DNA from 2 places in the Pseudoalteromonas agarivorans genome. Region 2 is predicted to be linked to the other one. Evidence: predicted binding sites of a transcription regulator. Region 2 holds the regulator's gene; the other holds the start of a gene.
What was found. The regulator MetJ, encoded in region 2, represses methionine synthesis genes. The targets are predictions, from matches to a motif close to TAGACGTCTAGACGTCTA.
Positions count from the first base shown of each region.

Region 1: the regulator MetJ is predicted to act here: its motif matches at 1,856-1,873, upstream of NQT65_RS10860 (methylenetetrahydrofolate reductase).

Region 1 is NZ_JANIGJ010000005.1:138,465-154,943, reverse strand. Features, by position in the region: gene NQT65_RS10865 (M16 family metallopeptidase) at 1-1,657, opposite strand, end outside; gene NQT65_RS10860 (methylenetetrahydrofolate reductase) at 1,917-2,873, shown strand; gene NQT65_RS10855 (sensor domain-containing diguanylate cyclase) at 2,948-3,925, opposite strand; gene NQT65_RS10850 (DEAD/DEAH box helicase) at 3,981-5,231, opposite strand; gene NQT65_RS10845 (DUF3581 domain-containing protein) at 5,559-6,260, opposite strand; gene NQT65_RS10840 (hypothetical protein) at 6,428-6,820, shown strand; gene NQT65_RS10835 (hypothetical protein) at 6,825-7,124, opposite strand; gene gltX (glutamate--tRNA ligase) at 7,286-8,770, opposite strand; gene NQT65_RS10825 (glutathione S-transferase N-terminal domain-containing protein) at 8,816-9,175, opposite strand; gene NQT65_RS10820 (GGDEF domain-containing protein) at 9,231-10,205, opposite strand; gene proB (glutamate 5-kinase) at 10,566-11,669, opposite strand; gene NQT65_RS10810 (DMT family transporter) at 11,786-12,751, shown strand; gene NQT65_RS10805 (class GN sortase) at 12,640-13,239, opposite strand; gene NQT65_RS10800 (marine proteobacterial sortase target protein) at 13,236-15,218, opposite strand; gene pdsO (sortase-associated OmpA-like protein PdsO) at 15,265-15,996, opposite strand; gene pdsR (proteobacterial dedicated sortase system response regulator) at 16,197-16,479, shown strand, end outside.
Region 2 is NZ_JANIGJ010000011.1:53,859-70,337, forward strand. Features, by position in the region: gene NQT65_RS17065 (AAA family ATPase) at 1-1,004, opposite strand, end outside; gene aroB (3-dehydroquinate synthase) at 1,004-2,074, opposite strand; gene aroK (shikimate kinase AroK) at 2,103-2,621, opposite strand; gene NQT65_RS17080 (type IV pilus secretin PilQ) at 2,806-4,896, opposite strand; gene NQT65_RS17085 (pilus assembly protein PilP) at 4,883-5,419, opposite strand; gene NQT65_RS17090 (type IV pilus inner membrane component PilO) at 5,416-6,021, opposite strand; gene NQT65_RS17095 (PilN domain-containing protein) at 6,011-6,583, opposite strand; gene NQT65_RS17100 (pilus assembly protein PilM) at 6,571-7,650, opposite strand; gene NQT65_RS17105 (penicillin-binding protein 1A) at 7,782-10,298, shown strand; gene metL (bifunctional aspartate kinase/homoserine dehydrogenase II) at 10,353-12,698, opposite strand; gene metB (cystathionine gamma-synthase) at 12,705-13,952, opposite strand; gene metJ (met regulon transcriptional regulator MetJ) at 14,221-14,541, shown strand; gene NQT65_RS17125 (malic enzyme-like NAD(P)-binding protein) at 14,603-15,844, opposite strand; gene rpmE (50S ribosomal protein L31) at 16,365-16,479, opposite strand, start outside.

The DNA.
Region 1 (16,479 bases), on a different contig from region 2:
AACCAAAGCTGCCAGCAAGCGGATAAAGCGCTTTTTGTATGTCTTTGTAACTCGTACTTTGCGAGCCACCTTGAGCAAGCATAGCGGCTGTGAGCGCAGCAACCCCTTTTTTACCTTGCGGGTCTGCAGCAGCCCCTGTATTGAATAAAAAGTTTACATCAATCAGCGGCGAGCTATTCGTTTTATCAAGCACTTTAAATACGGGTGCCTCTGGCGCTTTATCACGCTTAGCGACTAATGCGTTTAAGCTTGTTTCTTGCTCAAACCCTGGCGCTTTATCAAGTGCAGACATAGTTACGGTAGTACGCGCGTCATCTACAAAATACTTATTAGCCACAGCTTTAATATCTTGTGCTGTGATGTTGTCGGCCGATTTATAAAGCTGGTTAATAACCTCTGGGTCGCGCTCAAAATGCATATAACTTGCAAGGGTTGATGCAATCGCTTGCGATGAGTCTAAGCCGTTAATAAAGCTGTATTTAAGGTTAGACTTTAAATCACTTAGTTTTTGCTCATCAACAAGTTCGGTACGTGCTTTTGCATAAGTGCGGTTAATAGCATCGCGTGCTTTTGCTAAATCATCTTCGTTTTCTACTTTTACAAACACATGCAGTAAGCCAGGATCTTTTGTCTCTGGATTGTAGGTAAACATTTGACTCGCTATTTGTTTATCAACAACTAGCTCTTGGTATAAATCGGAGTTATTAGAAAAATAAAGCTGTGAAATTAAATCAAGTGCGGCTCTGTCTTTTTTAGCAGGCTCCCATGCAGCCCCTTTGTAAGATACAAGCAACCAATGACCAGGCAAACCTTCGTTTTTCTCATGTACATATTTAGGTGCTTGCTGCTTTGGCTCAGCTTTAATATCGGCAACGTAATCGCCTTTTTCCCAACCACCCCAATGCTTTTTAACCATAGCCATTGTTTCTTCTGGCTCTACATCGCCCACAATTACAAGCGATACATATTCAGGCTTATAAAACTTATCAAAAAATTCTTTACCGTACGCCATTTGATCTGGCATGGCTTCTATATCTTCAAAAAAGCCCATGGTGGTATGTTTATAAGTGTGCGTATCAAACGCTTCTTCGCGTACTGCGCTCAATAACTTACGAATTGGGCTGGCGTTATTTTTTAAATATTCCCCTTTAACCGTTAGCGCTTCGGTTCTAAATTGCTCTTCGGTGTAGGTTAAGTTTTGAAAAATATCGGCTTCAATTTCAAGTACTTTATCAAGATGCTGCTTTGAAAAGTTTAAATGGTAGTTTGTGTAATCGTTAGTGGTATAAGCACGGTTATCGACCCCTGCATTTTTAAATATGGCAGTGTATTCGTCTTGCGGAAATTTTTTAGAGCCTTTAAACATCATGTGCTCAAAAAAGTGAGCAAAACCGGTTTTACCTGCTTTTACTTCATTACGCGAGCCAACCGATACCGGAATTTGCAGCGAGACTACATCGGGGTAATCAGTTTTAACAACCATTACGCGTAAGCCGTTATCAAGCTCTTCGATTAAGTACTCTTGCGAAAATACACGTTCGTCAGCTTTTGTTGTTTGCTGTTGTTGTGCCGTTTGGGTGTTTTCGCTTTGCTGTGTTGCGCAGCCTGTTAGTGCCAGCGATACCGCTAAGCTTGTTGCTAGTAATTTAAATTTCATTGTTGTCCCTTTTTAAATTGAGCAAATTTGTTATTAGGTTTAATACTAACTCGCTTAGATTATGTCCCAAAGCCACTAAATATAAGAGCCCAACGGCTATTTATAATGTAAACAACTGTGTCAATTCCCTATTTTAAAAACATTTATGTATGAAAAAAGCTCAAGTTGATTGAAAAACTTTCACTAAATAAATCTATCTAGACGTCTAAATGGCTGCTATATTAAATTACATACATTGAACTAAGCTGGAATGAGGATTATGGCTTTATCACTACAAGAAAAAATAGAAGACACCAATCAAGGTGTTTATCTTATTGGTACTACCCCGCCTAAAATTGGTACTGATAAAGCGCAACTAAAAATCATTGCAGAAAAACTACTTGCTCGCTTACACGAAATTGAATACGACGGCGTAATAATTTACGACATTCAAGATGAAAGTAGCCGTACAGATAAAGCACGCCCATTTCCGTTTAAACAAACTGTAGACCCACGTGAATACAGTCACTTACTACGTAATTTATCTGCCCCAGATGTCATTACTTACAAAAGTGTAGCACAACGTGGTGTAGAGGAGTTTAAAGGCTGGTTGGATGAAACTAAAAACGACTACGATTTAAAAAATGTCGTTTTAGTGGGTAGCCCCTCATCGGTAGGTGATATAAAACTAAGCTTGCCCGATGCCTATAAAACATTGGCAGAGCAAAGTGATGACTTCTTTTTAGGGGGCGTTACCATTGCTGAGCGACATTCAAGTAAGCGAAATGAACACGAGCGCCTTATAGAAAAAACAGCACAAGGTTGTCAGTTTTTTATATCGCAAGCGGTTTACGACGCGCAAGCAACTATAGAGCTAATAACAAGTTACGCGCGCACCTGTAAAGCACAAGGTATTACACCAAAACGGATTATTTTAACGTTTACGCCGTGCGGTGGCGATAAAACCTTAGAGTTTATGCAATGGTTGGGTATCTCAGTGCCAGAGGCCACTAAATGGCGCATGCTTGATGCAGACAATACCTTAAGTGAATCTGTACGTATTTGCCGAGAAAACCTCGACCTAATACTCAAAAGCTGTGCGCACCTTGATGTGCCACTAGGCTTAAATATTGAAAGCTTAACAAACCGTAAAGAAGAAATTGACGCATCAATAAACTTATACCGTTTATTAAAAGCCATTATGGAATTAAACCTAGCCGAAAAACAAATCGCTTAGAGCCTAATTCTCCCTGTTTATAGCAAGCCTAATGGCTTGCTTTTTTGTTGCTATATTTAAGTGTATTGCTTTTATTATGCTTTTTTAGCCAATTTGTACGCTTGTTTATTTTTATACATTTGGTGATCGGCCAAATTTAATAACGTATCAAAAGGTTGCTTTTGTTTATTAGTAAAACTTTCGCCTATGCTGAGTGTCAGCGCGCATACGTTGTTTTCTAATAGTGCGTTTGTATACTCAATTTTTATTTTATCAATAATATGGCTAAGCTTACTTCTATCACTAATTTGCATCACTGCTACAAATTCATCGCCGCCTAAACGCCCTACTATATCAGCCTCTCTTAAGTGTATTTTTAAGGTATTTGCTAAGAGGATTAACGCTTGGTCGCCTATTTCATGGCCATAAGTGTCGTTTAGTTTTTTAAAGTCATTTATATCAATAAACAAGCAACACACATCAAAACCTAAACGCAGCGCTAAATTAAGTTTGTGTTGGGCAAGTAAGCTAAGTGCACGGCGATTATAAATATTGGTAAGCGGGTCAAGCATGGCTATTTCACGCATTTGCTCAAAGCTATAAATAAGCGCTAAATCGTCTTCAATTAAATCACGAAGCTGCTCTATTAGCTCAAAATATTCATCGGTGTAACTGGTTTTTTTTGAATCTTTTAAACACAAGGTGCCAAATACTTCACCTTCAGGCCAGTGAATTGGCAAGCCAAGGTAGGATTCAACGCCATCTTCAATAACCTCGGGCATGGTATTCCACTGCGTATTGCTGCGGGTATCGCTAACATACAAAGTGTTGTTGTTTTCGGCTACATATTTACAAAATAAGGGAGTTTCGGGAGGGAGTATAGGGTTGGTTTCAAAGTGTGAGCCACCTTCATTAGCTCTAATAACTACACGATAACCTTTACTAGTAGCCTGAACTATATAACCAGAGGGGGCCGAAAAAAGCCCCGTAATAAGATCAATGGTTTTTTGCCATTTATGTAATGATATTTGGCCATCGACACCAGAAAACGCCCATTGATCTGTTTCAAACATAACTATACCTCAGCTATTTAGTGGCCTTAGTATAGCCAAATAAATATGTTTAAGGCTACTTTCTGCGGCGTTTACTTGGTGCTCTTTGCCCGGTAATGCGCTTTTTATCGCGATCTTTACGCGCTTTGTTGGTGTTTTTACGGTTATCTTTAGGGGGCTTGTTTAAATCAGGCTCGTAACCTTCTAGCCATTGTGGTGCTAAGCGGGTATCCAGTAGTACTTCAATTTCTTCCAGTAACCACTGCTCGTCAATACTTACCAGCGACATGGCAAGGCCTTGCTCGCCAGCGCGCCCCGTACGGCCAATTCGGTGTACGTAATCTTCTGCTATGTAAGGTAGCTCAAAGTTTATTACGTATTTAAGCGCTGGAATATCTAAACCGCGGGCAGCTACATCGGTAGCAACTAAAACCCGCGTTGTGCCTTCTTTAAAGTTTTGTAATGCACGGTCGCGTGCACCTTGAGATTTATCGCCATGGATAGACTCAGTTTTTAAGCCGTCTTTACACATTTCTTTGGCAAGTTTATCGGCCATTTGTTTTGTGCGTGTAAATATAAGTACTTGGCGCCAATTTTTCATGCCAATCATGTGTGATACAAGCTCGCGCTTTCGCTCTTCATCTACTGCGTAAATAACTTGTTCTACTTCAACGGCGGCTGAGTTACGTTTATCAACCTCAATTAGCTCAGGATTTTTAAGTAGTTTTTTACTCAGTTCAAACACGCTGTCATCGAATGTGGCTGAGAACAATAAGGTTTGGCGATCGCCCGGAATGTGGCGCAAAATACGTTTTATTTCATCAATAAAGCCCATATCCAGCATGCGGTCGGCTTCATCAAATACTAACGAATCAACACTTGAAAGCACCACACTGCCTTTAACAATATGATCAAGTAAACGCCCAGGCGTTGCGACTATCACTTGCGCCGTTTTAAGCGCTTTAATTTGCGGGCCAATACTTGCACCGCCATACGCTAAAGCGCCTTGAATATTTGTGCCTTGGGCGTATTTTTCAAAGCTTGCGAACACTTGCTGAGCAAGCTCACGCGTGGGCGTTAAAATAACCACTCGGGCTATGCCTGGCTCATCTTTTTTTGGTGTATTTAAAAGCTTATGTAGTAGTGGTAATACAAAGGCGGCTGTTTTACCTGTGCCTGTTTGCGCGCTGCCCATTACATCGCTGCCCGCTAATATGTGCGGAATAGTTTTAACCTGAATTGCGGTAGGCGTGGTGTAATTATTTTGCTCAATTGCGGTTAGTAATAACGAATCGAGTTTAAGAGATGAGAACGATGTGGCAGACATAGGCTTAGCTTTAAAATAACAAAGAGCGCTATTGTACGCATATTACGGTACTGCGTAAATTAACCAGCTCAGAAAAGTATTGAGCTTAGTTGTATTTCCTACACCAATAAAAAAGGCGCTAAATAACAATGTATTTAGCGCCTTTTTTATACCAATCCGCTTAATTAAGTGATCTATTTTGAGGACAGATAAACGTGTTGATAGCTAGGCAAAAAATTCGCTATTTAGTTGTTCTAAATGAGAATTTTTTAACGCAGACAGCAACACTTTTAGCCCCTAAAAATGATTAAGTATTATTGCGGATTGGTATTATAATTTAATAACGTTTTAAACCGGTTTTAAGGTGGCTTTTCGCTCATTATAAAACGCGATTAAGTCATCAACCGTTGCTTGGCAGTATTCACGAATACCCGACACCACCATGTGCTTTTCACCAAAACCCACTTTTTCGCCGTTTTCTAGTAAATTAAAGCGCAAGGTAATTTTGCCGCGCTTACCCGTGTACTCAAAACTTGGCTCAGCAAACTCAAGGGTTGGTGCTTGAATATTAATATTATCAAGGTTAATGATCATCGACTCGTAAATAACCATAGGGCGCGCTGGGTTAATCATTACATCTTGCTTACCCATTAGCGGAATAATTACGTGCGGAAATGCAGCACCAGAAAACTCAACATAGTTTTTTATTAAGCTATTTGTAAGTGTTGGGCATTTGCTGGTTTTACCTTCGCGTTTTACTTTTAAAATTACTTTGTCGCCGTTGGTTACATTAAACTCATCATCCCCTTCTGGGAAGTTAAGTTTGGTGTTTTCGTCAACCATACCGGCAAAGGTAAATTCCATTCGCTCACTTATACCGTAGCGGTCTAACACTAAAGAAAAAAGTAAGTCTCCTGGCGCGCAAAACTTTTTGGCATCTTTATCATGAAGTGGGTTGTAATCATCGGCAACGCACTTTGCGAAACGACACCCTTGCTCACGAGAGATAGAAACATAATCAGCATGCTGCTGAAAGTAAGGACTTAACATAGATTGTTCACTGCTTAAACTGCTTATAACCTGCCCATACTACCAGAAAAAATTTAAAGAGAGGTCGAATCACTTACAAATTCATACAATTAACTTAAGAGTAAATGTTGCACACACCTGTTCTAGTTAGTAATTTAGGTACCAAACTAAATAAGGGACTAATTATTATGTTACGTGTTTTTGCAGCAATAACCGTACTCACTACTTTGGCTGGATGTTCTAGCGTGACTTTTCATACCGATATAGATAACGATGTTTTATCTGAGGAAATTGGTACGTACGTTAAAAAACGAGATTTACAACAGTTTTATAGCGACCAAGAAGCACACGAAAGTGGCGCCAAACTTTTAGGGCGAATAGAAGGCGAAAGCTGCAATGGCGACGGTAGAGGCGACAATAATATAAGCTACAATCGCTTAAAATCAAATGCTATAGATTTACTTAAAGCAGATGCAATGCGCAGAGGCGGTAACGCCTTTACTATAAATTCTTGTAGCGAAATCTCTGTATCGTATTGTGACCTGTCTGTTTTATGCAGCGGACAGGCCTACGACTATTAATAAATTATATATTAAGCGCAAAGCTTAGTAGTACGCGCTTTCCCGACTCAATTTTAGAAACGCTATGCTCGTATTTGTCGGGTCTAAATAAATATACGCGGTTAAACCAATTAATAATGCATTTTGAGCATTTAAAAACCCCACCAGCTTTAGGTTTTACTAGTACAAAATTAAGTTTGTAGTAGCGCCCTTGCTGTACTGGATCTATATGGTTCATCACACTGTGATGTGTAGGGTAAGTAACTAGGTTTATTGAAAAGGCATTACTGCTAAATAAAGCTTTGTTTTTTACAGGTGCAATCATGCTGCCTCCTTTAAATTTACATGCAGCATTATAGCATTTGCTAAAGCGCCACGGCTTGCGCTAAACAATATCAAAACGCGATGACATATAGCCAAACAGCCTGAAATAAAAAAGCCGAGCTTAATTAATAAGCTCGGCTTTTTATAAAGTATGACTAAAGATTATGCACTTGGGTATGTGCGGTACGCACGCTCAATATTTTTAGCCTGCTTTTTAGAAATGCCTAAATGAGCAAGCGCTACACGTAAACGCGCACGTGATAAGTCTGAGCCTAAAATTTCCATTGCATCAAGTACTGAGGTAGATGATGTTTTACCAGTGATTGCTACAAATATTGGCTCTAAAAAGTCTTTAATTTTAAGCTCGTGGAATGTAGCAACTTCTTTTGCAATGGCAAAAATAGCTGGCTTATCAAAACTACGCAAACCTTCAAGCTGCCATACAAAAAACTGTAGCGCTTGGCGTATTACGTTTTCGTCAGCTTTGCCCGCCGTTAACAGTGCTGGGTCGTAAGTTGGAATGCCGCCTACAAAATGCCCTGCTAAATCAACCATGTCCGAAAGCGTATTAATGCGCGTTTTAGCTTCTGGTAATACTTTAGCTAGCATTTCGCCATTAAACTTCCAATCAACAAAGCGCTGTACAAGCTCTTCATCTGTTAGGTTTTCGCGGATCCACATGCCGTTTAACCAGCTTAGCTTATCAACATCAAATACAGGGCCACCAAGTGATACACGCTTCATATCGAAGTGTTCAATCATCTCGTTAAGAGTGAATTTTTCACGCTCATCTGGCATTGACCAACCCATACGGCCTAAGTAGTTAAGCACGGCCTCTGGTAGGTAACCCATTTCTTTATAGTAATTAATAGAAGTGGGGTTTTTACGCTTAGAAAGCTTTGATTTATCAGGATTACGCAGTAGTGGTAAATGCCCTAGTACGGGTGCTTCCCAACCTAAATCTTCATAAAGTTTTAATAGTTTAGGTGCTGAGTTAATCCACTCTTCGCCACGGAAAATATGGCTTATTTGCATGTGGTGGTCATCCACTACGTTTGCTAAAAAGTACGTAGGGAAACCATCGGCTTTTAATAGCACTTGCATGTCTACGTTTTCCCACGGGATCTCAATTTCGTCGCGTAGGTAGTCGTTAAATTTAAAAGTGCCTTCGCTTGGTATTTTCATACGAATAACGTAAGGCTTGCCTGCAGCTAGGTTTGCTTTAATTTCATCTTCGGTGAGGTTTAAACCACGGCCGTCGTATTTAGGGCGCAGACCTTCTGCCATTTGCTCTTCACGCATTTGGTCAAGCTCTTCGCTGGTTGCAAAACAGTAAAATGCTTTACCTTGCTCAACTAATTGGTGTGCGTATTTTTTGTATAAATCGCTACGCTCTGATTGACGGTAAGGGCCAAATTCGCCACCTACGTCAGGGCCATGATCCCACTCAAGACCTAACCAACGTAAGCTATCCATAATCGCTTGTTCTGACTCTGGCGTGCTACGAACTTGGTCTGTATCTTCAATACGAAGCACAAACTCGCCACCTTGTTGTTTAGCAAAACAGTAGTTAAATAAAGCAATATAAGCGGTGCCAAGATGCGGGTCACCTGTTGGAGATGGGGCAACACGAGTACGGATTGTCATGATAATGTCTCTTTTAATAAGTGAGATAAAAATTAAGGGGGTCGTTTAAGCCGCTACTTTGTTTAAGTAAGCAATAATATCGTTAGATTCGTATAGCCACTCTACTTGGCCATTTTTTTCTATACGAAGGCATGGCACTTTAATTTTGCCGCCTTGCTCTAACAGCTCTTGACGAAATTGTTGATTATTTTTTGCATCACGCGTTTCTATTTTTAAGCCTTCGCGCTTAATTGCACGGCGTACTTTTACGCAAAACGGGCATGCTTTAAATTGATAAAGTTTAAATTGTGAGGTTTGCTGATCAAGCTGCGCTTGCACATCGCTTGCACGCTTTTTACTGCGAGGAGTAAATACAAAATTAAAGAATAAAATTATACAACCTAAAAACCAACGAACGAATTTCATGTTTTGTGCCTGCCTACAACAATTTAAGGAGCCAGATTTTAGCACAAATTTACAATCAAAAAAGCTCAATACTATTATCGGTGGTCACTTCTTCATTTACCTCAAGCTCGCTATAAGCGGTCACTTTATTACGGCCGCTATTTTTAGAATGATACAGCGCCATATCGGCTTGGTTTACGATACTAGATACAGTATCAATACTTGCCAGCTCTAAAAAGCCAATACTAATTGTAAGCTGCCCAACTTGCGGAAAAGGATACTCAGCAATATTTGAGCGCAAACGGTTAAGTGCTATATGTGCTTGTGCCTCGGTCTTGGTTTGAAATAACACCGCAAACTCTTCGCCACCATACCTAAATACGTAGTCTTCTAGCCTAAAGTTATTTTTTAACAGCCGCGCCACAAGTAAAATAACTTCATCGCCTATTACATGGCCGTAGCTGTCGTTTACGCGTTTAAAGTGATCGATATCTGCAATGGCTAAATACCATCGTCGCTTTTCGTTTGTATCATCACGGGGTAATAAAAAGCCTTTGCCTGAGACAATTTCGATCACTTTTTTATCAAAGGTTTGTCTGTTTAAAAGCTCGGTTAAAGGGTCTAACCGCGATTTATGTAATAGCCCTAACTGGTTGGCATAAATATTTAAAATATGCACGGCGAGCATTGTGGTGGTTTGCGCTAACTCTTTTGTGGTTTCTATGAGTAATATGCCAATTACTTTACCAAAGTAATACACTGGCACATACGTAGTTACTACACCTAAGGCACGGCTTACTCTTATTTTGTTTTGGGTTACTTTATTAAGCAGCGCTAAGGCTTCGTTAGACTCTAATACTTCAAGGCGGGTGTGGGTGTTTATAAGCGTAGGCGGTAATTGCGCACTAAAGTGCTTATTAATATAAATAGCAAAATTTTCAACTTCGAGTAGGTCGCCAATAATCTGCACTAATGATGCATCTAAATCACTTTCTTCTTCTTGCTGAGTTAGACTGATTATCCATTCGTGCCCGCAATTGTTTGCCTTCATTAGTTTGCCTAAACTGTTTTAACTTCAATCAGTTTAGACAAAATCATCAACTTTGCTAATTAATTAACCAATACTTTTGAATTAGGTCGCATTGAGCTATGTGGATTAAAGTTTGTTTTAGCTAAGCACTATTAAATCGTAGCGCGAGCTTAGTAACTTGGTGAGCTCAATAACTACTGCGGTATTATTTAATAACTTACATACAGCAGAGCCTAAAACAGCCTATGCTTTGTATTTATGTTTTTGTACAACCCGTTATTCTAAACACAACATAGGCTCTGCCTTGCTTAAATACCTAAATCCAGCCGCAATACTAATAACCAATACGCAACACGCGCTATTTAAAAAAGCTAAATAAAACTAAAGCAAAACTAAGTCGTCTCTGTGTAGCACCACAGCGCCACTATCAAAGTCGAGTAGTTCGCCTATTTGCTCTGAGTGAGCGCCTTTAATTTTATTTACTTCAACCTGGTTAAAACGTGTTAACCCTCGTGCAATAACTTGGTTGTTGGCGTCTATTAAATCTATTAAGTCGCCACGCTCAAAACGGCCAAACGCATTGGTTATGCCTTTTGCCAGCAGGCTTGCCCCTTTGTTTTGTAGCGCCGAAATAGCCCCTTTATCAATCATAATTTGGCCGGTACTTTTAGGCCCGGCCATTAGCCATTTTTTACGGCCATCTTTTGGCGCAGTGAGTTTTAAAAACCGCGTGCCGGGTAATTGCTCACTCATGCATTTTAAAATAACGTTGTTGCCAGCGCCTTTTGCAATAATTACCTCTACCCCTGCGCGCCTTGCTACGTCGGCGGCTTGTAGTTTTGTGGCCATACCGCCGGTGCCTAAACTTGTACCGCTACCACCAGCCAGTTGGCGTAACTCATCGTTTATATGAGTGACTTCGTCAATCAGTTTTGCATCGGTATTTGTGCGCGGATCGCTGGTAAATAAACCTTCTTGATCGGTAAGCAGTAATAGCTTGTTGGCATTAGCTAAAATAGCCACCAGCGCCGATAAATTATCGTTATCGCCTACTTTTATTTCGGCGGTTGCTACCGCGTCGTTTTCATTAATAATAGGCACCACATCGTGGCTTAATAACGCATTTAAGGTGTCGCGCGCATTTAAATAGCGTTCGCGGTCATCTACGTCTGCACGGGTAAGCAGCATTTGCCCTACGTTTATGCCATACAAGGCAAATAAGCTTTGCCAAATATGTATAAGTTGACCTTGCCCAACGGCTGCCAACATTTGTTTATCTATTAGGCCGCGGCCACAGGGTTTAATAAGTTGTTCGCGCCCCGCAGCAACCGCGCCACTTGATACTAATATAACTTGGTGGCCTTGCTTTTTAAGTTCGCTACATTGGCGAACCAGCTCAACCATATGGGCTTTATCTAACTTATCGGTGCCGCCGGTTAGTACACTTGTACCAAGCTTAACAACAATTACCTGTTCCCTACGCATTATTATTTACTATTAAAATGAAAGATAAATAAACTTATACCAGCTCGGTATTTTTGAACAAGTTAAAATTATTCATGCTAGGATCGGCGTTAATTTAATTTGATAAAATTTCATTTATGCCAGCCAGTTTATGCCTAATTATTGCCACCTTTTTATGGGGTAGCTCCTTTATTGCACTTAAGTATGCTATTGCCGTTTACGACCCTGCATTAGTTATCTTTTTACGCATGCTAACCACCTTAGTTTTATCGCTGTGTTTATGGCGTTATGTAATTAGGTTTGAGTATTTAAAAGGCGATTGGAAGTACTTATTAGGTATGTCGCTCGCAGAGCCATGCTTGTACTTTTTATTTGAAGGCCACGCAATGGAATACACCTCGGCCTCTCAGGCGGGAGTTATTGTTTCGTGTTTGCCTATTATTGTGGCGTTGATGGCGTTTTTTATGCTTAAAGAGTATATAAGTAAAGCCATTGTGATTGGGTTTACCCTGTGTATTGGCGGCAGTATTTTACTTACTTTGCTTTCACCAAATACCGATCAGGCCCCTAATCCATTATTGGGTAACTTTTTAGAACTTATGGCCATGGTATGCGCGGCGTTTTACACCATTAGCATTAAGCACTTAGCCAATCGCTACTCGCCGTTAACGCTAATTGCTTTACAAGGCATAAGCGGCAGTGTGTTTTTTGCACCGTTTTTATTTTTTATCGACTTACCAAGCGAAAACCAGCATGACCTAACCGCCCTTATGAGCATTTTGTATTTAGGCTCGTTTGTCACCTTAGGTGGCTATGGTATGTATAACTATGCAATTGGCAAAGTGTCGGTATTAACGGCTGCAGCTTATTCAAATTTAATCCCTATTTTTACGCTTATTTTATCGGCCATTATTTTGGGTGAAGTACTCGATTTTTGGCAGTGGGTGAGTATATTAGTTGTTTTTGCAGGGGTGATGATAAGCCAACGACATCAAGAGTTGGTGGTAGATATACCGCTTAATGAAGCTGGCGATGACCCTATCAACTCAGCCGATACAAGCCATCTTAAATCAGTACCCGATGCCAGCGAGTCAAAAGGGTAACAGGTTAATAAATAAAGCCCTGGGGTTTGTAAAAACGCCTGCTGGGATTGATGAATTACCTCAATCCCCTTCACTTTATAATGCTGTATTACGCCACTTTGCAGCTGCAGCGTAAACGTTTCACCCACTTTGGTGTGTTTTAAAAATGCAAAGTGGGTATCGTTGTGACCCGCTATTAACGCACCGCCATGCTTATCTCCAAGCTTTGCCCCTGGTAAAAAATGGCTTGGTGCAAATGCTAAATTACGACCACTTGCCCCAGCTAAAACGCTAAGCACTTTATTATGCACAGGCCAGTTAAGCTGCGCGGTTACAAAGCTGTCGGCGTAAAACCACGGTTTAACACGAGCGTGTGGCGTAATAAGCGCCTCTTGCCAGGCCTGCTCTATTAATACTTGGGCAAGCCATGCCTTGGCTTGCATATAAGCACCATGAGAAAACAGCCCCAGCCCGGCGATTAATAAGCCCGCACTTAGCCACTTTTTCATTTAAGCCCTCGGTTTATTTTAAACGCGCCATAGCCAAGTAATAAAATGCAGCCCAGCAATATGTACAGTCGGCTTTGCCCATCGGTTTGTGGTAAACGCATAGCCAGTCCTTGTGGCGCTGCGTTCTTAGCCAGTGCCGTTTGCTTTGCAGGCTCGTTAATTTGAGTGTGTTCAATAGCTATAAAAGCAGTAAACGGACTCAGTAGTTGATGTGTGAGCGCAAGCCCTTGCACCTCATTTTTAACTGACTGTCGGTCATTATACAAAAGCAACGATTTAATTTTTTGGCGCGCCCACAGCTTATCAATCCCTTTTGCGTTGGCGCTATTTTGTGCGCTTAGCTTTATATTTAAAGGGCCTTGAGCGGTTTGCCCACTAAGCGTAATTTGATTCGTATCATTTAGTTTTATAGCCACCATTATTGGCTCGCCAAAATATAAATCAGGCAAAGGTGATGGCCAAAAATCTAAATTGTGAGTGCTTTCATCGCGAAGTGCTAAATTAGTGATAGCGGGATGAGCAAGCTTATCAAATAACTGCTGCATTTTAGGCTGAACCTCATTTGTGCTGCCAATAAACGTAAATGACCCTTTACCTATATCAGCTGCGCGGCGCATAAAAAAGCTATTGGGTGCACTGCCAATGCCTACAGTAAACAAACGGCTATCACCCAATTTACGCTGAATATTTTTAAATAAGGCATCTTCGTTACTTACACTGCCATCCGTTAAAAACACCACTTGACGTACAAAGCCTTCAAAGCTGCTGCCATCAAGTACCGCATCAAGTGCACCTTGTATTTCGGTACCGCCATCGGCCTCTAGGCTATAAATAAAGCGCTCAGCGCGGCGTAAGTTAAAGTCACTAGCAATAAGGGGTTTATCGCTCATGGGGGTAACCACATTATCAAAGCCAATAATGTTAAAACTGTCGTTGCTATCAAGCAAAGACAGCGCATAAAACAGAGCCTTTTTAGCTTGCTCCATAGATTGCCCGTGCATAGAGCCTGAGGTATCTACAACAAACACCATTTCGCGTGGTAGGCGCTGCGTTTGTGTAAAGTGATCTGCTGGCGGCATAAGCATAGCAAGCCCGTATCGGTCGCCGTTTTCAAACTGCTGGGTAAAAAATGCTGCTTGTGCGCTTTCTTTTTGCAGCGGTTTAAACTCAAGTACAAAGTCGCGATTGGCCCCCGTTTGCTCATTTAAAGCAACCGTATATTGCCCAAAGGCCGGATTTTGTACTTCTACACGATGAAATTTAGACGTTATATTTACAAGCTCTAAGCCTACATCTATATCAATATTTAAACTAAATTGGCTGCTTGGCGCCTCACTGTGCTGCGTTTTGCTATACACAGGGCTTAACCACCCCTGAGGAGCATGGGTTAGGCTAGTTTGCTCAGCTTCAATATTTGCGCTTATTGTGTGATAGCGCGGCGTAATAGTACTTGGGAAGCGAATAGCAAATGTGCCATTGCTATAATCAATGATCTCTTGATATTCAAGCTCTATCACAATTTGCTCGCCAGGGCCTATATTTGCCACGTTAGTAATAAATATATTAGCGCGCTGCTGGCGTACAAGTGCGGCTTGCTTGCCAGCATTTTTAGCTGCCTGATACTTTTTTTCGGCCTCTACTTTTTTATCTATTTGGCCTTTTATGACTCGCTCACCTATGCGCATCGTCATCGCATGTACGGCGCTTTCATCAGGTAGCGGAAACACATAACGCGCATTTACCGCAAACGGATTATCGTTTTGATAAGTTTGCTTAACGACCACGTGATTTATCAGCCCGGTTAGGGTCATGTTAGCATCGCTTTTTAATATAATTGCCGGCGCGACAGATGCGCCGCTGCTGTCAAAAAGTTCAAGCTTGGGCGACTGTGCACGGCTATTAAAACTAAGTAGAAGCACAGCCACTAAGAAAATAAAAATGCTTACTTTAGTAAGCATTTTGGTTGGGTTACTCAACATAAAATCACTCCATCGAACGCTTAACTTTACTCAAATAAAAGTGGCTTTAGTTACTTGCCGTTTGGCCATTTACTGGGTTTATTGAGCGGGTAGTAAGTGTTACGCGTCGATCAAAAAAGTTATCTTCTACGGTATTGCTGCGCGCTAATGTTTGTTGCTCGCCAAAAGCGTGCGCACTTAAACGTGTATGGCTAATACCGTGCTTTATAAGGTAACTTTGCACTGCGTTTACACGTTTTTTAGACAATAAAAGATTCGCTTGCTCATCACCACGCTGATCGGCAAAGCCACTTAAATCTAATGCTAGTTGCGGCTGAGTTTTTAACAGCACCACAAGCTGGTCTAACTGCGTAGCAAAGTGCGGGGCAATAGCACTTGAGCCGGTTTTAAATTGTACTGTCATGGCAAGTAAGTTATTTATTTGCGATTGTGTTAACTGCTCATTTTGATTAGTTAGTACATCTAACTGCTGCTCTAGCCTATTGTTTTGATTAAGTACCTGTTGGTAGTCACTGGTTTTTTGCTGCATCACTGTTATTGCTCTCTGCTGCTGGGCAATTTTGTCATCAGCTACTTTTGAATCACCAATTAAGCCCCCGGCAAATGCGCCAATAAAAGCACCAATTGGCCCACCAACGACACCACCAATAATGGCGCCAGTACCTAAGCCAATGGCGGTTTCTTTATGAGCTTCTTTAGAAGGGGTGTTGGCGGCTGCTGCAAATGCAGGTGTACACACTGTAGCTACTAGCGTTAATGCGATTAATGTCTTCTTCATAATGTAATCCTTAAACTTGTTTTAATTTGTGATGTTTTGTTTTGATGGTTGTATTAAAACAGCTGCAAGTGGCAACAAAGGGGAGCAAAAATGGCAAACCGCTGAGCAATTGTGGCAAAAAAATGGCAATTGCCTTTTTAACCGTACATAACTGAAAAACTTCGATATAGTGCGTTTTAGAATAAATAAGGGTGAGTAGAATGAAAAAAATAGCCATCATTGAAGATGAAACCGCCATCCGCGAAAACTATATTGAAATGCTTAGCGCCCAAGGTTACCAAGTAAGTGGTTTTGCTAACCGCGTCAGCGCAGAGATTGCATTTAAAGACGCCCTACCCGATTTAGCCATTGTTGATATTGGTTTAGGCCACGAAATAGACGGCGGTTTTTTGCTTTGCCAAACCTTGCGTACGCTTTCTAAAACTCTGCCTATTATTTTTTTAACCGCCCGCGATAGCGAAATAGATACTGTGTGTGGCCTGC
Region 2 (16,479 bases):
AAGCTTTGTGGTAACGCCTCGCTTTGCTCACTTTGCTCACTTTGAGCGCTTTGTTGAGCCTCACGCGTTAGGCTTTGCATTATCGCCGGCACATCGTTTTTATGAGGCGCTACATTCTCTTGTGATTTATCGCTGACCGGCTCTAACGGCAAATCCGCTTTTGAAATATCAGAATTAGCATTACTGACTTCTTTATACGCGCTTGGAATAGCGGTAATTTTAGAAGCAGGAATAGCGGTATCTATGTCCTGGCTTTGTTGATTTTGATAGTACGTTTGCCACCACTGGGTCATATCATTTTTATACAGCAACCCAATGATAAGTAGCATAATTATAATTAACAACGAGATTAAGTGTACTCGCCACGACACTTTATCTTTTTTTACAATATCAGCCACATGCTCCGTTGGTTGCCATGCTAATAATAAGCTGGGGTTGCCTTTCGCTTCATTTAAAAATGCACTAAATACGGGGTCTTCATCGTACGGTAAATTAGGAAAATACCAGCTCATTAGCTGTTTAGATTCATGTGCAGATAAAGGCTCTAAGTAAATTTTAACGGCATTATTAATAGCTAGCTTTGATTGCGAAGCTAGCATGATATAAAGCGTTATAGGGCTGTTTTTGGCAAGTAACTCTAACTCCTGTAATAGCTCTTCAGATAAGTGCCTTGCATTATCGAGCACCCACAAACAAGCCTCACACGGCTGCTGCTGCAACAATTGGTAAAAGTTTTCACTTAACGATAAATCGTGGTCAATCAGCGGAGAGTTAAAGCTTTGCTCTAATATATCACTCATCAGTGATACATCATTTACACTGGCACTTACTTGTACAAATGCTTTATTAAAACTGTTGTATTTGTCGGTGATGAAGGTTTCGAGCATATAACTTTTGCCTAGGCCAGAGGTGCCTAGTAATACAATTAAGTTTTGCCCGTATTCAAATTGCAGAGCGATTCTATCCACCAACGCCGCACGGCTTGGTAAAATTTGCGCCTGCATTATTGCTCGATTAACGCTCTAACTTGGTCGTCTGATACGTCATCTACCAATGCGCATTGACCAAATTGAGTAGGTAAAATAAAGCGGATAGTGCCTTTTTTATTTTTTTTGTCTTTACGCATATGCATTAAAAACTGCTCAGCAGTCATTTCACTTGGGATCTCAGTCGGTAAATTATAAAGCTTGAGTAGCGTTACAATTCTATCTACCTCAGTTTGCGATAAATCACCGCGTGTATGCGCTAATTTAGCAGCAAGTACCATTCCGGTAGCAACAGCCTCGCCATGTAGCCATACACCGTATCCCATTTGCGCTTCAATTGCATGCGCAAAGGTATGCCCTAAGTTGAGTAATGCACGAAGGCCATTTTCTTTTTCATCTTGCGCCACGATAAGCGCTTTAATTTCACAACATCTATAAATAATATGCTGCAAACTTGCTTCATCTAGTTGCTGTAGCTTTTCTACATTTTGCTCAATAAAAGCAAATAGCTCGGTATCGTAAATTAAACCATACTTAATAACTTCGGCCATACCCGCTGCAAATTCGCGCGCCGGTAAAGTGTGAAGTGAATTAGTATCAATAAAAACCGCTTGCGGCTGATAAAACGCCCCAATCATGTTTTTACCCAGTGGGTGATTTACCGCTGTTTTGCCCCCTACAGAGGAGTCAACTTGTGATAGTACCGTGGTCGGAATTTGAATAAACGGTACACCGCGCTGATAACATGCAGCAACAAAACCTGTTAAATCGCCAATAACGCCGCCACCTAGTGCAATTAAGCATGTGTCTCGGCCGCAATTATTTTGCAATAAAAAAGCAGATATTTTCTCAAACCATTCAAGCGACTTGTATTGCTCACCATCGGGAATGACAAAAGAAAGAGGGTCTAGATCAGCTAACGAATCAAGCAGTCCTTGTAAATATAAAGGCGCAACTGTGTCGTTAGTGATAATGATAGGCCGACAATCACCAATGTGGTGAACAAGGCGGCCATTATCTTGAAGTGCAGATTGACCAATAAAAATAGGATAACTTCGCTCGTCCAAATTAACAGTTAATTCAAGCATGCTTTGTTATTTCCTTTATTATTGGTTTTTAAAAATCTAATTTCTCGATGATTTGGTTAGCAACAACTTTAGCGCTTTGCTCATCGGTGCGTACAACAAAATCGGCAACTTCTTTGTATAGTGGCTCGCGTTCTTCTGCTAAGCGCTCTAGTACATTACGAGGTGCTTCTTCAGTTTGCAGTAATGGGCGACGCTTGTCGCGTTGCGTGCGTGCAACTTGCTTTTCTATAGGTGTCTCTAGGTATACAACGATACCACGAGCCGAAAGCTTGTTTCGAACTTCTTTACTCATTACTGAACCACCACCGGTTGCAAGTACAATACCTTGCATTTCGGTTAAGTCGCCAATAACAGATTCTTCACGAAGTCTAAAGCCTTCTTCACCCTCAAGATCAAACACCCAGGCAATATCTGCACCGGTACGGCGTTCGATTTCTTGATCAGAATCGACAAATTCAAGGTGTAATTGGTCAGCGATGTGACGACCAATCGTGCTTTTGCCAGCCCCCATGGGGCCAACTAGAAATATATTACGTTTCTCAGCCATATCTTTTAGTACAAACGAACTCTAAAATTTGAAATAAAACCCCGCCTAACGACCTGGCCCCAAAATTAAGGAGGGGATTATCTCAGTAATTGGCCGGGTATTTCAAGTCTATTACAATAAAAAGCCATATAACGAGCAATTATTATCAATAAACACTCGTTGACGAACATAAAACCACTAAATTTTAGTCTATTTGTATTTTCGGTGTCACGAAAATAAGTAATTCACGTTTCTCATTAAACTCGCTGGTGCTCTTAAATAAGCGTCCAACATATGGAATATCACCAAGTACAGGTACTTTATTTGTGGTATTAATTATTTGCTGCTGAAAAATACCACCCAGCACAACGGTTTGGCCGTTATCAACCAGCACTTGTGTTTCAATTTGTTGAGTGTCTATCGAAACCGCTTCACCTGTTCCAGTTTGAACCGTTTCGCCACGAGTATCTTGTGTAATAACTAAGTCTAAAATAACTTTGTTATCAGGCGTTATATGCGGTGTAACCTCAAGGCTCAATACCGCTTTTTTAAAGCTTACAGTAGTAGCACCACTTGAGGCTGATTCGGTATAGGGGATTTCAGTACCTTGCTCAATACGTGCTTTTTGCTGATTAGCTGCAGTAATCCGCGGACTTGCGATAATCTCAGCCTTATTTTCTTCCTCTAAAGCACTTAGCTCTAAATCAATTAAAGTGCCATTAGCCAACTTAGCTATGTGTAAACCAATACTTGCCGCAGGGTTAGTAATAGGTAGGTTTACATTAAGACGGTCTGATAAATCAGGAATAATGCCATTTGAGATAGACTCAGCTCCTTCAAGCGAGCCAGAGATACCATCACTATCTTGTTGATCACTAAATCCCCAACGCACGCCTAAATCTTCTGTGACGTTATCGCGCACCGTTACCATACGTGATTCAATAATAACCTGTTGTACTGGGATATCGAGTGTTTCAATCATACGGCGAATGCTCTCAATGCTCTTCGCTGAATCTTTAATAAGTAATGTATTGGTACGCTGGTCAACCGATACACTGCCTCGGGCAGAAATGATGCTGTTAGTGTCGGTTTTCAGTAAATCCGCAAAATCTTCAGCTTTAGCGTAGTTTAAACGAATATACTCACTGTAAAGCGGCTCTAAATCCTCGACCTTTTGTTTTGCTAGTAAATCTTTAGCTTCACGAGCGGCGAGCTCTTCAGCTGGCGCAACCATCAATATAGAGCCATCCATACGCTTATCAAGGCCTTTAATACGTAGTACAACATCTAAAGCCTGATCCCATGGAACGCCATCTAAACGAAGCGTAATATTGCCGGTTACTGAGTCACTCGTTACTAAGTTAAACTCGTTATAACCCGCTATGATTTGCAGTACAGCTCTAACCGAAATATCTTGGAAGTTTAAGGTCATTGGACGACCTTGATATTCCTTGCCGCCATCTAAATAGGCATTTTGCGTTTCATCTTTTTCAATCGTTAACGTTAAAATGTTATCTATTTGCTGGTAGGTAAAGGTAAAAGCAGCATTAGGCTCAATAACTACACGGCTTAAGCTATCTTCTTTAAAGGTTTCAATGCTACTTACTACAGTACCAAAATCTAGCACATCTAATTCATACAGTAAGTCGTCTAAAATATCTGTGTGATGAAACTCTGCAATTATTTTTCCACCACTTTCATGTACTTCTATTGCAGCTTGCGTGTCTTGTAAAAATACTAAAACTTTTGCTTCGCCTTTTTCACCACGGCGAAAATCAATAGATTGAATCCGATTAATATAAGCGCTTGAGGCATCATAACTATTGCTGCTTTCATCAGAAGCTTGCTCAGTAAGCGGGTTATCAGATACGCGCAACGACACTAAGTTATTATTAACTTGTGTTTCGTATATTTTTAAACGCTCTAAATTTACCGTAACTTTTAAGCCTTGCTCTGTCAGTACGCTGCTTACACTGTTAATACCTGCGTGATCGACCGGCACATTTTCAAGACCCTGTTCTAGTTCTGCACCATCAAATAGCATTTCTATGCGCGCTGGTGTGTTGTGTACTTGAATTTTAGGTTGTTGTGTTAGCTCTTCGTCAAATACAAGTTGTAACTCTGTCTCGCCTTTTAGCAAGGGGTTATAACGTACATCATAAAGTAGCGGCGCTGCACTGGCTGTTTTTGCAACAAAAAGAGCCAATATGACAAATAACACCGTTTGAAAACGATGATGCCAAAGTACATCCTTATGCATGTGTGTTTTACCTTTTTTATTATTAATTTGCGCCATTATTTGCCGCCTCTAACATTTCCAATTTAGTCAGCCGCTCTTTCCAACAACCCGACCCATCAGGGATTAATTCAACTAGTTCTACATAATCACTACTTACAGACTTAACTTTACCGTCATACGTCCCTAAGTAATTATTTACCGTTACCCTATGCAGCGTTTCATCCGCTGCGGTGATCAGTGCCCACATTTGCCCGTTAGAGCCTAATGTACCTTTCATTGATAGGTTATCGAGCGGATACTTTTCTAGTGGCTCTCTCACTCTATCAGGGTCAGGGTGTAAACAATTTTTAATTTGCGTTAGCTTATTTTGAATAATTTCAGGCTGCGGAGCCACAAAAGGACTACGTAACTGCGATGCATTATATTCAAAATGTTCAAACTGCGTTAATTCAGGTATTTCCTCAACTTTAGGCGTGGTGCTGGCCTTAACTTGGTCAATAAATTCTTTTTGCTCCGACGTATCGTCGTTACAACCTGCCAACAATAAAACAGACAATGATAATAAAGGGACTAATCTCACTTTTTAACCCCTTCTTCATAACGATATGTTTTTGCTACCACACTGAATGTTAGTTGCTTTTCGCCAGATGATACAATCGAAAAGTCATGTAAACTTACAATTCGTGGTAATTGGGCTACTTTTCCTACAAATTCTCCAAATTCATGGTAAGTGCCTATTACTTCAATTTTAATTGGCAGCTCAGTATAAAACTCTTTTTCGACTTCAGGTAACCAGCCAATTTTCAAAAATGTTAAACCGCTAGTAGTACCTACATAAGATAAATCGTCTAACAGGCCTGGGGTTTCATTTGAGGTAGGTAATCGCTTTAGTAGTTGTGAAAACTTATCTTCCATTTCAACCATTTGCTGGCGGTATATATCAAGCTTACTGGCTACGGCATACTTTGTTCTGTAGGTACTGCGCAGCTCTACTTCTTTAGCTACCGCGCTGTGATAGCTGTCTATTTCATCAGATACCAATAGGCTGTAACTAAAAAACAACACTAAACCGGCTATAAATAAGCAACAAATTGCTTTTACCGCAACGGGCCACTCGCCAATGTTGTCGAGCTCAATTTCATTCCAATCTATTTCATTTAAGGCTTTTAAATCAAGGTTCATCACTTACCTCACCAATTTCATCAAATGGTTTTACGTAAAACTCCATATTAAAATCACTGAGTAACCGTGATGTTTGATCGCCTGCCACAATGCCTTGCATGGTAGGTCTTTCTAATAAATATGAGCCTTGCACCTGACGCAGCATAGTAGATAAACGATTGTTTGATTCACTGCGCCCTAGCACATGTATTTGACTGCCGCGGCGCTCAAGCTTAGTTAAATACACGCCTTGAGGAACAATTTTAGCTACTTCATCCATAATTTGAGTACCTAAATTACGGCTGCTTTGTAGCTCTTCAATTAATCGCATACGTTGTTGTAAATTTTCTTTTCGCTTATCAAGATTTCTAATTTCACTGATTTTTTTATCAAGCATGCTTATTTCTGAACTTAAATAATTATTTTTTAAATTTTGGCCATCTTTTAAACCCGCGTAAAAAGAGCTAAGTAAGTACATACTTGCAAAACAGCCTATAACAACCGCAACTAAAATTGTTATAAATTTCTTTTTTGATTCTTCACGCTGTAGCTCTCGCCACGGCAGTAGATTTATATGTGGCATGATGAAAAGCTCCTTAATGCCAAACCAGTAGCAATTGCAAACTGCGTTCTATTTCGCTGCATTACATTTCTGTCTACTTTTGGCGAAACTTCCATATTTGCAAATGGTTCAGCAACCACAGCATGAATACCGAGCTCTTCAATTAACAACCTATCTAAACCGTCAATCATCGATGTACCGCCAGTTAGCACAATATAATCTACTTGATCTTTACCTGTGGTTGTTAAAAACATTTGTACCGCACGGCGCACTTGTTGCAATAATGATGTTTGAAACGGTGCCAGCACTTCAAAAGTATAATTAGGGGGTAAGTCACCCGTTGTTTTTCCTATTTCAGCCTCATCAAAGCCTTTGTTATAGTAAGACACAATGCTGTTAGTGTATTGGTCGCCACCAAACACTTGGTCACGGGTATAAATTGTTTCACCTGCTTGAACAACACTCACCAACATTAAAACAGCGCCAATATCTACCACCGCAACACACTTGTTAAAGGCGTCACTTGGCAATTGCTGATAATACACATCCATTGCTCTACTTAACGCATAGCTTTCAACATCAACCACTTTAGCGGTTAAGTTTGCCGCCTCAAGTGCGCCCACACGGGCTTCAACACTTTCTGTACGTGCAGCAGATAACAACACATTCATTTTACTCGGGTCGGCTTCGTTGGTAGAGAGCTTTTCAAAATCTAAGCTCACTTCATCAAGGGGGTAAGGTATTAAGCTGTCAGCTTCTATTTCAATTTGCGACTCTAATTCAGCGTCACTTAATGAAACATCCATAAAAATAACTTTAGTGATAACGGTTTGCCCTGATACAGCCACTGCCGCTGATTTTAAAGATTTTGGTAGTTTTCTTTTTAATTTTGTAATTATGTTACCAATTGCTTCAATATCCTGAATAGAGCGCTCGCTCATTGCGCCTTTTGGCATAGGTTCAATTGCAAGTGCTTCTAGTCGAAATCCCGTTTCAATTTCACTTAAAAGCACTGCTTTGATAGAGTGCGATCCGATATCAATTCCGACCATCGCAGTGGATGGCTTTTGAAATAGTTGACTTAGCATGTTTGCAACTTGACCTTTGTTTTAATAATAAACAAGTTATAATTTTTTTAGTAAAAAATATTATTCATTTTTTAATCAATATATACTAGCAGTCTAAACTCGCAATTGGGAGTCCATTTAGGGAAATATAAGTGATTTTATTAAAACGAACATTACAATTTTTTATCATTTGCACGTTATTTGGTCTGATCACTTTAATCAGCCTTTATTATTACGTTAAACCTGATATCCCCAGTGTGCAAGTTTTAAAAGACGTGCAATTACAAACCCCTATGCAAGTCTTTACAAAAGATGGACTCTTAATTAATCAATTTGGTGAAAAACGCCGCATCCCCGTCACTATAGACGAAATTCCCCAGCCTTTAATTGATGCTTTTTTAGCAACAGAAGACAACCGTTTTTATGACCATATTGGTATAGACCCTATTGGTATTGTCCGTTCTGCTATTGTGTTAATTTCAACAGGTGAGAAAAAACAAGGCGCGAGTACCATTACTATGCAGCTTGCTCGTAACTTCTTTTTAACACGAGAAAAAGCGTATATTCGTAAAGTTAAAGAGATTTTTATAGCTCTACATATTGAAAGTGTATTAACAAAAGACGAAATTCTTGAGCTGTATCTTAATAAAATAGAACTAGGTAATCGTGCATTTGGTATTGGTGCTGCTGCTCAAGTTTACTATGGTAAAGAGCTAAAAGACCTCACTCTTGCACAAATGGCAATGATTGCCGGCTTACCTAAAGCCCCTTCGGCGCTTAACCCAATTCGTAACCCAATTAGAGCTAAAGCACGCCGTAATGTAGTGCTTGGTCGCTTGCTTACTGAAAACTATATTACGCAACAGCAATACAACGAGGCGGCTAACCAGCCTATCACTGCTTATTTTCACGGTGCTGAGATAGACCTTTACGCCCCTTATATCTCTGAGATGGTTCGTGCTGAGATGGTTGAGCGCTACGGTGTAGAAAAAGCATATAACTCTGGCTTTAAGATATTTACCTCAGTGGAGTCTAAAGTTCAAAAGGCTGCGCAAGCAGCTTTAGTTAATAATTTACATAACTACGATATGCGTCATGGCTTTCGTGGGCCTGTAGACGTGTTATGGGATCCAGAAACACAGCCCGCCTTAAGTGAGCAGCAAATTATAGAAAAGCTAAAACCTGTTAAAGAAATAGCTGATTTGCATGCTGGCGTGGTGTTAAATGTGGCAGAGAAAACCGCTGACGTTATTTTAAAAAATGGCCAGCGCACCACACTTGATTGGGATAATTTAAAATGGGCGCGCAAATACATTACTCGCTACCGCCAAAGTTTTGCCCCTAAAGCTGCTACTGACATTCTTACCCCTGGCATGCAAATATGGCTGCGTAAAAATAACGACGACACTTACCTACTAAGCCAAATACCAGAAGCTGCCAGTGCACTTGTTTCACTCGACCCACAAGATGGTCGTATTAAAGCTATAGTAGGCGGTTACAGTTTTGAGCAAAGCCAATACAACCGAGCGGTACAAGCTAAACGCCAAGTTGGCTCTAATATTAAACCCTTTATTTATTCTGCTGCGCTCGAAAATGGCTATACATTAGCCTCTATTTTAAACGATGCGCCAATAAACCAGTGGGATAAAAGTTTAGGTGTAGCGTGGCGACCAAAAAACAGCCCAGCAGTTTATAATGGCCCTATACGTATTCGCCGTGCACTTGCACAATCTAAAAACGTTATTTCTGTGCGCTTACTTCGCGGTGTAGGGTTACAACGCACCGCCGATCACTTGCTTAAGTTTGGTTTTAAAGATGCTGATATTAACCGCAGTGAATCGTTAGCATTAGGGAGTGCATCAATCACGCCATTAGAGCTTGCTCGCGGCATGAGCGCATTTGCTAATGGCGGTCACTTAATTGAACCTTACTTTATATCTGAAATTCAAGATGCCTATGGCAATGTACTATTTAAAGCAAACCCGGCTCTTGCTTGCGATGAAGACGAGCTATTACCCGTCTCTCAAGCAATGGATAGCTTTGCCAACAATAACCTAGATACCGACATAACAGATGATACAGCCACGCAAGCACGTTGTGCACCGCGTGTTATTTCAAAGCAAAATGCTTTTTTAATTGCTGAAGCAATGCACAGCGCAGTATGGGGTGGCGGTAGCTGGACCCATAAAACAGGCTGGAGCGGGACAGGCTGGCGTGCGCAAGCATTAGATAGACGCGATCTATCGGGTAAAACAGGCACAACCAATGACTCTGTTGATACTTGGTTTAGCGGCTTTAACCGCAATGTAGTAACGTCTGTATGGGTTGGTTTTGACAACCCAGGTAACTCGTTAGGGCGCTCCACCTATAATAACAACCTAGATAGCAGCCAAATCTCTGGCGCTGAATCGGGCGCCAAAACGGCACAGCCTGCCTGGGTTGATTTTATGAAAGTGGCGCTTGAGGGCACACCAGAAGCGCCAATAGAGCCTCCTGAAGGGCTAGTTTCAATTCGTATCGATTTAAAAACAGGTTTGTTAAGTCATAAAAACGACTACACCAGTCGCTTTGAATATTTTGAAAAAGGCACTGCGCCTACAAAATATGTGCTGTCTCAGCCAACTGATATTTTTGAAGAAGATACAAAAACAGAAGAAGAGCTATTCTAAAAACAAAAACGGCAGCTTACACAAGCTGCCGTTTTACTATTAATATTTGCTGCGCTATTTTAGGTTTTTAACTAACCAATATAAATCAGAGTGCACTCCCGCGGCGGTCACTTCTTTGCCTGCCCCAGGGCCTTGTATTACTAAGGCGTTTTCGTTGTACCACTGGCTATTAATAACAAAGATATTATCGCCTGGTGTTAAGTTAGCTAAGGCGTCCCCTTTAGGCGCGTAAGTTATACCTACCTTCGCCGATACTTTACCCTGCTCTAATGCCAATAAACCGGTATACCTAAGTACAGCATCTTGCGCATTTGCCGCATCGGCATGGTGTTTAATAAAGGCATTTAGCTTATCTTTATTCGCTAAAAAGTCATCCCATGAACCTTGGGCTAGCTCATCAGGCATTAATGCTTGTAAGCTTATATCATTTAAATCTAATTCAATGCCAAGCTCGCGCGCAAGTATCAGCAATTTACGTTGCATATCGCGGCCCGATAAATCCTCGCGAGGATCAGGCTCTGTAAAGCCCATTTTTTGCGCTTCAAGAACAAGGTCAGAAAATGCCACACTGCCATCGTACTTACTGCATAGCCACGAGAGTGTGCCCGAGAAAACACCTTCAATACGGGTAATTTTATCGCCACTATTTTGTAAATCGGCCAACGCAAAGTTAATTGGCAATCCTGCCCCAACACTGGTGTTGTAGCGCCAATGCAAGTTACGCTCGCTAATACTTTGGCGCAGCGCGTTATACCAATTAGATGCAGCAGTGCCTGCGTACTTGTTAGCACTTATTAAATGGCAGTCTCGCTCTACAAAGTCGGTGTATAATTGGCTAAATTGCTCGCTTGCCGTTATATCAACAACAACTTTGTGCTCGTAATCAAGTTCGTTTAATGCACTTAATAAATCCGCCTGCTCATAAGCAACGGCATTATGCTGCCATTGTTTTTTCCACTGTCCGAGTGTAATACCCGAGGCATTAAATAGCATATGTTGCGAGCGAATTAACCCAACTAGCTTAATACTATAATCGCCCGACAAACGCTTAAATTGAGCATCTAGCTGGCTTAAAAATTCATCGCCTACATTACCTAAGCCAGCCACAACCAGAGCAACTTCTTGACCTTTATTAATTAATTTTTCGTGCAATAAACTAAGTACATCGCTTTCTATTAACTGATCTGTTAACAGCAATGTATAGCCTGTATCTTGATGAATAAAACGAGGGTGAATACTTTGCTGATTTAAAACCTCAGCCGCTAATGTACTTAATGTGTAAACATCTTGCGTAGGCGCAACCACCGCGCAGCCATTTAAATTAGACTCGCTTATATTTGCTCGCCCAGCGAAATAACTCACTACTTGATGCGTTGCACCCGCGGGCACAACTAAGTATGTATCGCCGTTGTGTATAAAATGATGAAGGCTGTGCTGAATAAGCTGGCTAACATGCGCCACTTCTCCCGCGTTAAGGCCTTCAACGAGTAGTAAATCAACGTTTTGTAATGTAGTAATAAAACGTTTTTGCTTAGCTTTGCCTTGTTTTACAATATCGGTAGGGGCAGTTTGCACATCAAAACTACTACGTACAGCCAGTTTAATATTACTGTTTTTTAAAGGCGAAAGCGTTTTAGCATGTAAAACCGGGTTACCCAATCGAGCTAATAAGTTAGCTTGTTCACGGCACACCTTGTTGTACTTAATCGCCTTTTCAACTTTACGTGGGTCGGCACTAAATACCCCTGGCGTATCAGTCCAAATACATACATTTTGTGCATCGCAATAATTGGCTAATAAGGTGGCGCTGTAATCACTGCCATTGCGCCCAAGCGTAACTGTTTTACCATCAGCACTTGCTGCGATAAACCCTGTTACTACGTTAATTTTATTTGCATCAATAACTTGGCTGCATTGCTGTTTGTTTTGCGCATGCAAAAGCTCCCCGCTTGTTACACTAAACAGCGCTCTAGCATCATGAGCACACGCTTGAATGTTTAATTGCGTTAAATAGGCTGCCAATAATCGCGCAGACCACAGCTCACCATGCGCCAGTAAGGCCGCCTCTTGCAACTGCTGCTTGCTGGCTTGCTCCGCTACATCACTTAGCTCTTGCGCTAACACAGCTAAAGCCGTGTGTTTAGCATCGGCTTTTAATAACTCTTCAATTAATGCTGTTTGGTGATTACTCAATTGCAGCAAAATATCAGCAACGGCTTGCTTATCTTGTTGTTGATAACTTTGCCACAGCGATACCAATGTATCGGTGGTTTTACCCGCAGCAGATACAACCACGCAATCGCCAGGCTGTGTGTGGCCAATAATTATTTTTGCCACACTTTGATAGCGCTCGCCCGAGCTTAAGCTCGAGCCGCCAAATTTATGTACACTTTTTACCATACTCAATCACCACAAAGCTGGATGAGCAGCCTGCTGCTTTACATCACCATTGGCATTGCCTGCAGCTTTGCCAACACGCCCTACATTTTTATTTTGACCAGGTTTAACTAAGTTAAATACACGTTCAAAATCAGCCAGTAGGTCTTCTATATCTTCAATACCGACCGAAATACGAATTAGCGTATCGCCCACACCCGCCTCTAAACGTGCTTGAGCTTCCATACCTGCGTGAGTCATGGTCGCAGGATGACAAATTAAACTCTCAACCCCACCTAACGATTCTGCTAAGCTAAATTCTTTAAGGCTTGTTAAAAACGCCGCAGCATCATTCACATCGCCTTTAATATCAAAACTAACCATACCACCAAACCCAAGCTGTTGGGCTTTAGCAAGCGTATGTTGAGGATGCGATTCAAGGCCTGGGTAGTAAACTTGGCTAACATACTCAGAGCTTTCTAGGTATTTAGCAATTGCCAGGGCATTTTCTTGGTGCTGTTTTAAACGCACATTTAAAGTACGTAAACCACGTAACGTTAAATAGCTATCAAATGGTGCGCCGGTAATACCAATGTTATTGGCCCACCAAGCAAGCTCATCACCAAGCTCTTGTGTTGCAGCAACAACTGCACCGCCTACAACATCAGAATGGCCGTTTATATATTTAGTGGTTGAGTGCACAACAATATCTACGCCAAACTTAATGGGGTTTTGTAATGCCGGTGATAAAAAGGTGTTATCGGCGGCCACTAATGCACCGCACTGTTTTGCTATATCCGTCACGGCTTTAATATCCGTTAGGCGCAGCACAGGGTTGCTTGGTGTTTCTATCCAAATTAATTTAGGTTTAATGGTTAAAATTTGTTCTAAGCTTTCTGGTTTAGTTAAATCAAGCACTTTAAGTTTAAGCAAGCCGCGCTTTTCTAACGACGTAAATAAACGGTAGCTGCCGCCATAACAATCGTGAGGAATAACCAATGTATCATCGTTATTTAATAACTGTGTGGCTAAGTGCACTGCTGCCATGCCCGTAGCAGTAATAATTCCGCGTGCGCCACCTTCAAGCTCTGCTAGAGTGTCAGCTAAAATATCGCGATTAGGATTACCACTGCGTCCATAGTCGTATGCGCGCTTAGTATCAAAATCGGCAAACGAATAAGTCGTCGATAAATAAATTGGCGGTACAACGGCGCCATGATGTTTATCGGCATCAACCCCATTTCGTACAGCAATGGTTGCTTTGTTTTTTTCGCTCATATTCGTCACCTGATTAATTTGGATGTTTAGACGTCTAAAAGAGTAAGTTATCCATTATAATAAGTCAAAGCTTTTAAAGCTCTAGATGGCTAAAAATAACAGGCGCGTAAAACTTCAAGAAAGCTGTATTTACTATTACAGCCAGCTTATTAAGATAGATTGCTATCTATTATTTGACTATCTTTTTTAAAACGATAGAATTTCACGCATATTTACACGCTTTTTACGCCGTGTGAGAAATTAATAATCTGAGGCAACGATACATCTTATGGCTAAATGGAATGGTGAGTATATTCACCCATACGCAGAACACGGGAAAAAATCAGAGCAAGTTAAAAAGATCACCGTTTCGATCCCGCTAAATGTATTAAAAGTATTAACTGATGAGCGTACACGTCGTCAAATAAACAACCTGCGTCATGCAACAAACAGCGAGTTACTATGCGAAGCGTTTTTGCATGCCTTTACAGGCCAGCCATTACCTAATGATGATGACCTACGTAAAGATAACGCAGAAAAAGTACCTGAAGAAGTTAAAAAAATAATGCAAGAAATGGGTTTAGAAGTGCCTATTTTAGACGAAGAATAAAACGTCTTTTTAAACAAAAAAACCTCAGCATGCTGAGGTTTTTTTGTTTAAGCGCTATAGATTACGCCATATAATTTTCCGGTAAGTCAATTTGTGCCACGCCCGATTCAACAGCAGCAATAGCAACCGCCTTGGCTATACGTGGTAATAAACGCGGGTCCATCGGTTTAGGAATAATGTAGTCTGCACCAAATTCGAGCTTTTCTACACCCGCTGCTTTTAATACTTGCTCAGGCACTGGCTCTTTAGCAATACTACGAATAGCTTCAACAGCGGCTATTTTCATTTCATCGTTAATTGCGCTTGCACGTACATCAAGTGCACCACGGAAAATAAACGGGAAACATAAAACATTATTAACTTGGTTAGGGAAATCAGAACGCCCCGTTGCCATAATTAAGTCTTTACGTGCACTGTGCGCAAGCTCAGGTGCAATTTCAGGATCTGGGTTTGAACATGCAAACACCACTGGCTTATCGGCCATTAGTTTTAGATCTTCAGGTGCAAGTAAGTTAGGACCCGATACACCTACAAACACATCAGCATCAGCAATTACATCTTGTAGAGTACGCTTATCTGTATTGTTAGCAAAAAGCTGTTTGTATTCGTTTAAGTCATCGCGGCGAGTATGAATAACCCCTTTGCGGTCTAGCATATAAATATGTTCGCGCAGTGCACCACACTTAATTAACAGCTCCATACAAGCAACCGCTGCAGCGCCTGCACCTAAACATACAATAATGGCATCTTCTATTGATTTGCCCTGCACTTCTAAAGCGTTAAGCATACCTGCCGCAGTTACAATAGCGGTACCGTGTTGGTCATCATGAAAAACCGGAATACTGCAACGCTCAATAAGTGCTTTTTCAATTTCAAAACACTCTGGCGCTTTAATATCTTCTAAGTTAATACCACCAAACGTATCGGCAATATTAGCCACTGTATTTATAAAGTCTTCGGTGGTGCGATGCTTAACTTCAATATCAATAGAATCTAGGCCAGCAAAACGTTTAAATAAAAGCGCCTTACCTTCCATAACAGGTTTAGAGGCTAATGGCCCTAAATTACCCAAACCTAAAATTGCCGTACCATTACTGATCACCGCAACCATATTACCTTTACCGGTATATTTATATGCATTGGCTGGGTCTGCTGCAATTTCGCGCACAGGCTCTGCAACACCGGGGCTGTATGCTAATGCTAAATCTTGCACCGTTTCGGCCGGTTTTGTTAGCTCAATGCTGATTTTGCCTGGAACGGGGTGAGAGTGGTAGTGTAATGCTTGTTCACGAAAATCTGACATAACGCGATGGTATCCTGCAATTTAAGTTAAGTGAGAGGGAGTATGGGGCTAAGATACTCTTATTATTTTTAAATTCCAAGCAATATCAGGTCTATCCTGTTATATGCTATATCCGTTAATTTTAAGTGATTTATCAGCAACTTCGCTAAAAGTTATCAATATTAAACAAATAAAAATTCATTCAAAAAGTGCTTTTTGAGGTTCATTTTGCCCTGCCAATATTTTTGTAAAATAGCAGAATATTAAAAGAGTAAAATGCACCAATATGGCGCGTTTATCACCGTTAAAAACAAATATCGCCACGATAAGCACTTTTAGCAGCTTGGTTAAAAATTAACGTATAAAAAATATAGAGAAGAATTGTGAGTTTGTCTGCAAAGGTTTATGCATATTCAGAATAAGAACAGGAAATAGTTATGCACACGTAGTACGGCAATAATCGGTGGTTTTTCAGTAAAAGTGATGAATTTTAGGCACAAAAAAAGCACCCGAAGGTGCTTTTTTTACTAAACAGCAATAATTACTTCTTGCTGCTAAGTGCACCGAAGCGCTTGTTGAAGCGATCAACACGGCCGCCAGTGTCTAAAATCTTTTGCTTACCAGTGTAAAACGGGTGACACGCAGAACATACGTCT